3 regions of the Clostridium sp. AM42-4 genome follow, and region 1 is predicted to be linked to each of the others. Evidence: predicted binding sites of a transcription regulator. Region 1 holds the regulator's gene; each other region holds the start of a gene.

Region 1 (3,171 bases):
ACTGGATCTGTGGTCTGCTCTAACATGGATGAGGTAACCTCGAGTGCGATAGCCGGAACCGGATCGTCTGTGCTGCCGGCCGGGAAGGTGATGTCTACCCAGTCACCCTCGGAAAGCGGGAATTCATTGGTAACCTCTGCGCCGGAAATATCGTATTTCTTCTCTTCGTCGTTGTAATCGTCTTTTACGGTAAGGACATCGCCGTCGATCGCTGTGATGATACCGCTGGTATAATCCTCGTCGGTCTCAGCCTCGGTTGTGGTTTCTGCTGCTGTGGTTTCTGCCGGTGCTGCTGTGGTTTCCGTTGCTTTTTTGCTGGAGCAAGCTGCTGCACTGATAGAAACTGCTGCGATTGCAGTAATTAATAATGCCTTTTTCATAATATATCACTCCTCTGATCTTTCTTTGTGGTTCTATGCTGTTATCTGTGCGTTTGCGCAAACAGTAACAATCATCTCTCGTGAACCAACAAACAAGAGTTTACTACAAAGCCAGGGAAAAAGCCATTGATTTTTTATTAAGTTTTCCGTAAAATGGTGAACATTTGGTGAACTTTGGCCGATGCCTTGCATTCCAAACTTTGTTCTCGGCATGTTGGTCATGGTATTCCAGATCTCGCTTCCAGGTTTTTTCAGCCTGACGATCAAAAATATAGCAGGTGCGAATACCTTTCTGGCTATGGCACTGGTAGGAACGATCCTGGCAGAGGTACGACTGCGGTCCTTGCGGCAAAGTACCAAAAGGATGAGATCTTTGCAACAAAATGCGTAGTGTTATCGACGCTGCTTTCTATGGTAACAGTTCCGCTCTGATGCCTGGTTCTGGCATAAACAACCCTGCCGGGCTGTCGCCGGACGAGGTTTTCAGCAACAATATGATAAAAAAATACGCCTTGTCACAGAAATGTGCTAAGGCGTATCTTTTTTTATGGTATTTTATGCCATCATACGGAAAAGTCCGATGACCTTGCCGAGGATTTCCACATGGTCAACGATGATCGGCTCCATGGTGTCATTCTCCGGCTGCAGGCGGTAATGCCCGTCTTCCTTGTAAAAACGTTTGACAGTAGCGGAATCGTCGACGAGTGCAACAACGATTTCCCCGTTTTCTGCAGTATTGGTCTGCTCAACGATGACCTGGTCCCCATTAAAAATACCTGCATTGACCATACTCTCGCCCTTGACCTTCAGCATGAAAGTATCCTTGTTTGGGAGCATTTCGGCCGGGATCGGGAAATAATCTTCAATATGTTCCTGTGCCAGGATCGGCTCACCGGCAGCAACTGTGCCGATCATAGGAACCTGCACCACCTCGCGGCGGTTTAATGCAAACTCGTCATCCAGGATCTCGATCGCGCGCGGCTTGGTCGGGTCCTTGCGGATATATCCGTTTGCCTCCAGGGATTCCAGGTGGGAATGGACGGAAGAGGTGGACTTTAAGTTGACTGCTTCACAAATTTCACGTACTGCAGGCGGATAGCCTTTTTTTAAGATGCATTCTTTGATATATGTTAAGATTTCCTGTTGTTTTGCGGTAATTTTACCCTGTGCCATAATGTTCCCTCCTTGCGGGTGTATTCTGAAAAATTCTTTCTAAGGATATAGTAGCACAGCTTAGCCAAAAAAGCAAACTTTTGTTCGGGAATTTTTGCGAAAACGTATTGACAAACGCATGTTCGGATTCTATAATAGCAACATAGCAAACGTACGTTCACAATTATTCCGGACAGGGGGAATCACTTATGAGAAGCAAAAGAACAATGAAGCGCAGTTTACGGAATCTTACGGTTATTTTACTTATGATCCTGGCATTTTGTTCCGGTTTTCTGGGACATACACTGTTAAATGCGCGGGCAGAAGAAAAGGCAATACCTGAGCTGAAGCGTTATTACACAAGTGTACAGATCCGCCAGGGAGACAGCCTCTGGGACCTTGCAGGCCAATACTGTCAGGGAAGTCCTTATACCAAGGCAGAATATGTAGAAGAATTAAAGCGCATGAATGGTCTGAAATCCGAACAGATCCATTCCGGTGAATACCTGACGGTCGTGTATTTTTCTGAATAGCTTGCATATGAATCCTGCTTTGGTTATAATAAAATCTGTTTTTTATCCAATATAACCAAGTGAGGAAATTCCCTATGTTACACGATCATATCGTTCCTATAACAGATCTTTCCAGTCCGGAGCTTGAGGTATACTCCAGCTTATCAGAAAACCAGCTATTCCATTATTATGAACCAGAGGCTGGTCTTTTTATTGCAGAAAGCCCGATCGTAATCGGCCGTGCTCTGGATGCCGGATACCAGCCAGTCTCCATCCTTGCCGAAGAGCGGGAATTAAAGGGAGCAGCTGCAGAAATACTGGCCAGATGTGGAGAGGTCCCAGTCTATGTAGCTCCCATGGAGCTTTTAAAACAGATCACAGGTTTCTCTTTGACACGCGGTCTGCTTTGTGCCATGCGCCGCAAACAACTGCCATCTATTGAGCAGATCTGTGCGAAGGCCAGACGGATCGTTGTTCTCGAAAATGTAGTAAACCCGACCAATGTGGGAGCTATATTCCGTTCGGCGGCAGCGCTGAATATGGATGCAGTTTTGCTTACTTCTGGCTGCAGCGATCCTTTGTACAGAAGATCCGTGAGGGTCAGCATGGGAACGGTGTTCCAGATCCCGTGGACGGTACTTAAGCACGACAGTGCCTGGCCGCACCCGGCTATGGAGCTTTTGCGGGATCTGGGCTTTAAAACAGCTGCCATGGCTCTTACAGACCGCTCAGTCCGCATTGATGATCCTTGTGTCCAGGCAGAGGAGAAGCTTGCAATCGTTCTTGGAACCGAGGGCGATGGCCTCGCAAAAGAAACCATTGCCGACTGCGATCACACCATCCGGATTCCAATGTCCCATGGCGTAGATTCCCTGAATGTAGCTGCTGCCAGTGCAGTGGCATTCTGGCAGCTTGGAAACCATCATACAGAAGGCGGGGAAGCTTAGCATGAATATCAAAAGACAGTTTATCCGCTATGTTTCCCAGAATATGTTAGGCATGCTCGGTATGTCCCTTTACATTCTGGCCGACACATTCTTTATTGCTAAGGCTGTCGGTGCGAATGGTATCACGGCATTGAATCTGGTATTACCCCTTTACAATCTGATCTTTGCGGTAGGCGCAAT
Region 2 (3,171 bases), on a different contig from region 1:
GCACTCTGATTATAAAATGCCAGTTGTGCGGAATCTGTAGTGTTACCGATGACACCAATGCCTACATCCCCTTTTCCAAAGTCTATTCTATGTTTATTTAAGTTGATCATTTTCAAAAATCTCCTTTTTCAAAAATAGCATATTTAGTAATTTTCTATTATTCCCGAAGTAGGGATATCTTTTAAAAAGTCACTGTTGGAAGTAATCGGAGAATCTACAATCTGAACACCGCTACGTTTCATCATTCGGAATTTGAAATCAAGAAGTTCCGGTGGAACTTTCAGTTCAGCTGCAGCCTGGAAAAATGACATATCAGCGTTAAGCATCTCCAGGACATCTTCATCCTCCAGAAGATAATCAGCGGCAAAGCAATTCGCTTCATATTCACATTGTGATACTCCATCGAATAATTCAAAATCATGAAAACACTTGATCTGAAGGGTTTTCTGATGAAGGAGTGCGTGCCCAATCTCGTGGATCAGGATAATCTGCTGTATGATTTCCGGCAGATCGCTGTTAATGACGATGCAGGTCTTTCGACATTCCCGCATACAGAAGCCTTTACAACAGTTTGGATCAGTTCCAAGCGGAAGCTTCTTAACAATAATATGCATAGCGGCTGCAAGGCGGTACGGATCACTTTCCTGATATTTTGTTTTTACTTTATTAACAGTGTCTCTTATACATTTTGAACTCATAAAAACACCTCGATATTTCATAAGATAGTTTGCTACAAGTATAGAGTAGCAAAAGTGCTGTACGAAAATACGGACACCTATGAATCACTTTCCGTTTCAGTGTTTTTCTTTTTCCGTCCAAATGTCTTTTTAGCTTCCATCTTACAGGAAAGATATGCTTTGGTTACAGCTTGATAGAAAGCATCTTTTGCTTCTTCGTCAAGTTCGCCACCAGCGAAAAGAGCACGGTTGGCTTCGAGAATCTCATTGATGTCCTTGGCTCCTTTTTCACCAAGCTGTCCATTGACTTCATCAATATAATCCATTTTTTCAATTCCATAAGAAGGATCTGTAATCTCGTCATGTTTTAAATAATCATAAGAGACATTTAATGCATGAGCGAGCTTTCTCATAGTAGAGATTCGTGCGATGGTGCCGGAACTTTCATAAGCTGCGATTGCACGCTGTGATACGCCGACCAGTTCTGCAAGTTCTTTCTGCGTCAGATGATTCTGTTCTCGTTGAAATTTAATCTTGTCTGAAAAATTCATAGTGGGATCCTTTCCAAGTTTTTGAAATCGTAACTTCATCAACTTTATAAAAACTATTGACAGAGTTCATTATCACGTATAAAATACAAACAAATGTTCGTGAAGTTAGTAGAAATTATAATTCAAAAACTTCACAAAGTCAATATGAAGCAAAGAAGTTTTATTACGATTTTTAGACTGGTAGGTGAATGTTATGAGCAGGACAATTCTTCATTCAGATATGAATTGCTTTTACGCAAGTGTCGAGATGTTGCATCATCCGGAACTTGCCGGAAAGCCGATGGCAGTTGGGGGCGATCCGGAAGCAAGACATGGAATTGTGCTGACTGCGAATTATATTGCAAAGCGAGCCGGAGTAAAAACAGGTATGGCATTGTGGCAGGCAAGGCAGGTTTGCCCGGAAATAATTTTTGTACCGCCTCGCATGGATCTTTATTTGAGGTTTTCCAGAATGGCACAGGAGATTTACAGTGAATACACAGATCAGAGAGAACCATTTGGGATTGATGAAAGCTGGCTGGATGTAACTGCCAGCACTTCTGTCAAGGGAGACGGAATGAAGATTGCAAAAGAGATCAGCAGTCGGATTAAATATGAACTAGGTGTTACCGTAAGTATTGGTGTTTCCTGGAATAAGATATTTGCAAAGCTCGGTTCTGATTATAAAAAGCCAGATGCCATTACAGAGTTTTCCAAAGACAATTACAAGGATATTGCATGGAAACTTCCAGTAGGAGATTTACTTATGGTCGGACGAAGTACTGAACGGACGATGAAGAAACTTGGCATTTGTACGATTGGAGATTTGGCAGGAGCAGAATCTTCTATATTAGAAACATATCTTGGAAAGATGGGATTGGTACTTCATACCTTTGCAAATGGATGGGATGAAACTCCAGTTTCGGTAGAAGGATATAAAGCACCAATCAAGTCTATCGGGAACAGCACAACAACGCCAAGAGATCTTGTTAGTGAATTGGATGTCAAGATTATTTTGATGGCTCTTTCAGAGAGTGTAGGAGCCAGGCTGCGTGAAAATGGTTTTCAATGCAGGACAGTAGAAATCTCGATTCGGGATAATGGTCTGTATCATTTCACGAGACAGTGCAAGCTGGACAGGGCAAGTAATCTTACAGAAGAAATTGCCAGAACTGCATTTGAGTTATTTCAGAAAAATTATAACTGGGAACATCCGATTCGTAGTCTTGGTGTTCGAGGATGTGATCTGGTATCAGAAGAGATGCCTTATCAGCTTGATTTATTTATGGATGAAACAAAAAGAGAAAAAATCAAAAAGATGGACCAGGTGGTAGATGAGATCCGTGGAAGGTTTGGCTATCAGAGTATTCAGAGAGCATTTATGTATCAGGATAAGATACTGGCACAGCTGAATGCTAAGGAACATACGGTTCATCCACAAGCATATTTTCATGGATAGGAGAGAGCAGGTGTTTTGTAATGACAGCTAAAGTGTATGTAGATGTCCTGGCGGTATTTAGCCGGGAAGGAGAATTGATCCCTACAGCGTTTGTCTGGGAAGATGGACGTAAGTATGCGATTGATAAGGTTTCAAAACCGGAGCGTTGTGCCAGTCGAAAAGCTGGTGGAACCGGATATCGTTATACCTGTCAGGTGGGCGGGAAAATCTGTCATCTGACTTATGAAGAAAATTATAAATGGTTTATGGAACGTAAATAACGGTGCCCTAAAAGGGAGCCCTGAATCAGGGCCCCCTTTGGAGAGATAGATATTCGATGAGAACATCAGCAGTCGGGGATACATCCTTTCCCGTGAGAACCGATTGCTTTCAATAGATCATACAGTTGCCGGTCAGCCAGAAATAGAAGCTATCCCACAGCGGATATTTCTGCGGAATCTGCATGAAGAGATGTTAGGACAGTGACAGACTGTGAATGGAACAAACAATACAATGATTGGTCTGG
Region 3 (3,171 bases), on a different contig from region 1:
ATGGCGTAGAAGATGAGAGTTTGCCATTTAACTAAATATGTGCATGCTAGAGGAGGTTCTGATTTTTCAGAGCCTTCTTTATTTTATGAAAGGGAAATGAAAATGAAGCAGTATATACCGGATATTACAGAGCGCTTTCCTGAAGGGTATGGCGGTGTTGATATGACACCGGCCTATTTTGGAGAGCCGGTTGACTGGAGTAGAGCTTATCAAAGAGAAAAGGAAGATTATGAAGATCGAGATATTGATGCTGAAAGAGAATAATGAACGCGGGGTAAGAATGATGTTTCTTTCACTGGAGCAGCTTCAGAAATTGAAGCTTAATCCTACTCGCGCGGATTATGAAATTGCTTATGAGACGGAAGTGAAAGAGCAGGAGGGAACGGCATTGAATGTATCAGAAATTATGGAGGGTCTGTATGAGAGATTAAATCGCCCAGATCGTCCCAATAGAAAAACAATGCGTTCCATGTCGGTAGGAGATATTATTCAGATCGATGGCAAAGAATTATTCTTTTGCGATTCTGTGGGATTTAAGAAAATTTCTTTTGCTGGTACGGGGGAACTCGTTTTGAAGGCCGGGAAAGAGAACTCAGAGAAAGGAAAATAATCAGATCCTGGTAGACCAGGTTGCGATGAGAGTGTTGTACTTCGCATAAAGCACCTGAAAACAGCGTGAGGATCAGGAATGATTAGTAGCATGGGAGGCTACAGGTGCTGCCATATCCAGTTCTGGAATATGGTGATTATGGAAAAAGAAAAACGATATGTTGCCTCCATCTCAGGAGGAAAGGACTCCATGGCAATGGTTTTAGGGCTTATGGAAAAGGGCTGGCCGTTAACGCACTGCGTCTATTTTGATACCGGTATGGAGTTTTCATGCATTCGGAAAAATATAGAGAAAGTCCGACTGGAATTGGAGCAGTATGGGTGCGAACTTGTTATTCTACAGCCGGAAAGGCATTTCCTGGAAGAAATGCTCCTTCGACGGATCAAGTGCCGGGACGGATCATCGCACTATGGAAGCTATTGGTGCGGTGGGCCATGCCGCTGGATGACACGCCTTAAGATCAATGCCTGCGAAAAATATGTAAAATCACTCGGAGCAACTGCGGTGGAATACATAGGGATCGCAGCAGATGAATCTGGCCGAGTAAAGGAAAAGTGCTATCCATTGGTCGAATGGGGCTGGACTGAATATCAGTGCCTTCAGTATTGTTATGCGAAGGGATATAACTGGCTGGAGGGAGGCATAGAGCTGTATTCCATTCTTGACAGGGTAAGCTGCTGGTGCTGCCGGAACAAAAATTTGCGGGAGTTGAATGCAATCTATCATAACCTGCCGCAGTATTGGGACAAGCTTAGAGCTCTTCAGAGTTATATCGAAGAGCCATATAAGCCGCCGTATACGATTTTCGATTTAGAGGAGCGGTTCGCAAAAAAGGGAAGACAGCGGGGACTCTGGGAAGTATAAGGATCTTGCGGAGCAGAGTCTTGGTATAGCAGAATGCTAAATGTGTGAAATAATACCTATGAGCGGTTGATCGAAAAGGTCAGCCGCTTTTTTTGCCTGAAAATCCCATATTGACATCTGGGAATGAAATGCTTAAAATGAAAATAGAACAAATGTTCGATTTAAAGGAGCGGATATGAAAAAAGTTATTTTTCATGTAGATGTGAATTCCGCCTTTTTATCCTGGGAGGCGTGTTACAGGATCCATCATCTGGGGGGAAAGCAGGATTTGCGACAGCTGGTGAGTGCCGTGGGAGGAGATCAGGAGAAAAGACATGGGATCATTTTGGCAAAATCTATTCCGGCAAAGAAATATCATATTCAGACCGGGGAAACGGTTGTTTCTGCAAAGGAAAAATGTCCGGACCTGGTTCTGGTGCCGCCCAATTATGATCTCTATAACCGATCTTCAAAAGCTCTGATAAAACTGTTAAGTGAGTATACGGACAAGATCGAGCAATATAGTATAGATGAGGCTTTTTTGGATATGACCGGCTGCTGCCAGGATCCGATAACGACTGCGTATGAAATAAAAAATCGTGTGCATGCAGAATTAGGGTTCACTGTAAATATTGGTGTTTCCGAAAATAAGCTTCTGGCAAAAATGGCTTCAGATTTTACGAAGCCGGATCACGTTCATACGCTCTGGAAATCAGAAATGTCAGAAAAAATGTGGCATCTTCCGGTGGGTGATCTGTTTTATGTGGGCCATGCCTCTTTATACAAGTTGAAAAAATTGGGATTTCATACGATTGGAGAACTGGCAGCTATGGATCCTGCAATTTTGCGCGCGCATATGAAGTCACAGGGAATACTTATTTGGCAATATGCAAATGGTATAGATGAATCTGCAGTGATCAGCTCACCTCCGCCGGCCAAAGGCTATGGAAATTCTCTCACCACGCCTTATGATGTTATGGATTGTGAAACTGCCAGGCAGTATCTTTTATCGTTATCGGAAACCATTTCAGCCAGGTTAAGGGCAGATGGAGTAAAGATTAGCGTTGTTTCTATCAGTCTAAAAGACTGGGATCTGCGTTTTTACGGACATCAAATTACACTATCTGTTCCAACGGATCTGACCCTGGAAATTTATGCTGCAGCCTGTCGGTGTTTATCTGAATTGTGGAATGGGATTCCGCTGCGGCATCTCGGGATCCATACCAGCCGTGTATCATCAGATCCCTTTCGCCAGATGCAATTTTTTGAAACGATCGACTATGAAAAATACCGGAAGATGGAGAAAACTGTGGATCAGATACGGAAAAGGTTTGGAATGGATAGCATAAAAAGGGCATGCTTTTTGCCATCTGCAGGATCTGTAGAAATAGACCATATGGGTGGAGGCGTCAGCCGGGAAAAGCGGACGGTTGATTATTCCCAGGAGAAAATATTATAATATAAGGGGTTGATGAACGTGACCAGATTTGCGCAAGCAACAAAATATGGAATAGATGTAGATAGCGGGATCCCTAAAGGAAACATGTACCATATCGCCTGTTCGGCATGGTTTACATCAACTGGCCAGACTATGCCAAGATATTTTAAGTTTGAGGATGATGCCGGGGAGGTTCAAACAGTAAAGGACATCCTAGTGAAATATACGGAAGAAAAGAATTATTCTGGCATACCGAGCCGTGAATATGGATGCGAAGCCG

What was found. The regulator LexA, encoded in region 1, represses DNA repair genes until DNA is damaged. The targets are predictions, from matches to a motif close to CNAACANNTGTTNG.
Region 2: a site for LexA is predicted at 1,315-1,328, ahead of dinB (DNA polymerase IV). Genes of this name have one in related genera too.
Region 3: a site for LexA is predicted at 1,620-1,633, ahead of DW922_RS06540 (DNA polymerase IV). Genes of this name have one in related genera too.

Annotation. Positions count from the first base shown of each region.
Region 1 covers NZ_QUIK01000008.1:49,642-52,812, reverse strand. The annotation lists gene DW922_RS07980 (hypothetical protein) at 1-380, opposite strand, end outside; gene lexA (transcriptional repressor LexA) at 936-1,553, opposite strand; gene DW922_RS07965 (LysM peptidoglycan-binding domain-containing protein) at 1,742-2,065, shown strand; gene DW922_RS07960 (RNA methyltransferase) at 2,140-2,991, shown strand; gene DW922_RS07955 (MATE family efflux transporter) at 2,993-3,171, shown strand, end outside.
Region 2 covers NZ_QUIK01000003.1:5,390-8,560, forward strand. The annotation lists gene DW922_RS02740 (hypothetical protein) at 1-110, opposite strand, end outside; gene DW922_RS02745 (ImmA/IrrE family metallo-endopeptidase) at 144-698, opposite strand; gene DW922_RS02750 (helix-turn-helix transcriptional regulator) at 776-1,228, opposite strand; gene dinB (DNA polymerase IV) at 1,422-2,666, shown strand; gene DW922_RS02760 (hypothetical protein) at 2,687-2,926, shown strand.
Region 3 covers NZ_QUIK01000006.1:118,320-121,490, reverse strand. The annotation lists gene DW922_RS06555 (single-stranded DNA-binding protein) at 1-35, shown strand, start outside; gene DW922_RS17390 (hypothetical protein) at 13-264, shown strand; gene DW922_RS06550 (YodL domain-containing protein) at 230-610, shown strand; gene DW922_RS06545 (phosphoadenosine phosphosulfate reductase family protein) at 689-1,474, shown strand; gene DW922_RS06540 (DNA polymerase IV) at 1,650-2,912, shown strand; gene DW922_RS06535 (hypothetical protein) at 2,931-3,171, shown strand, end outside.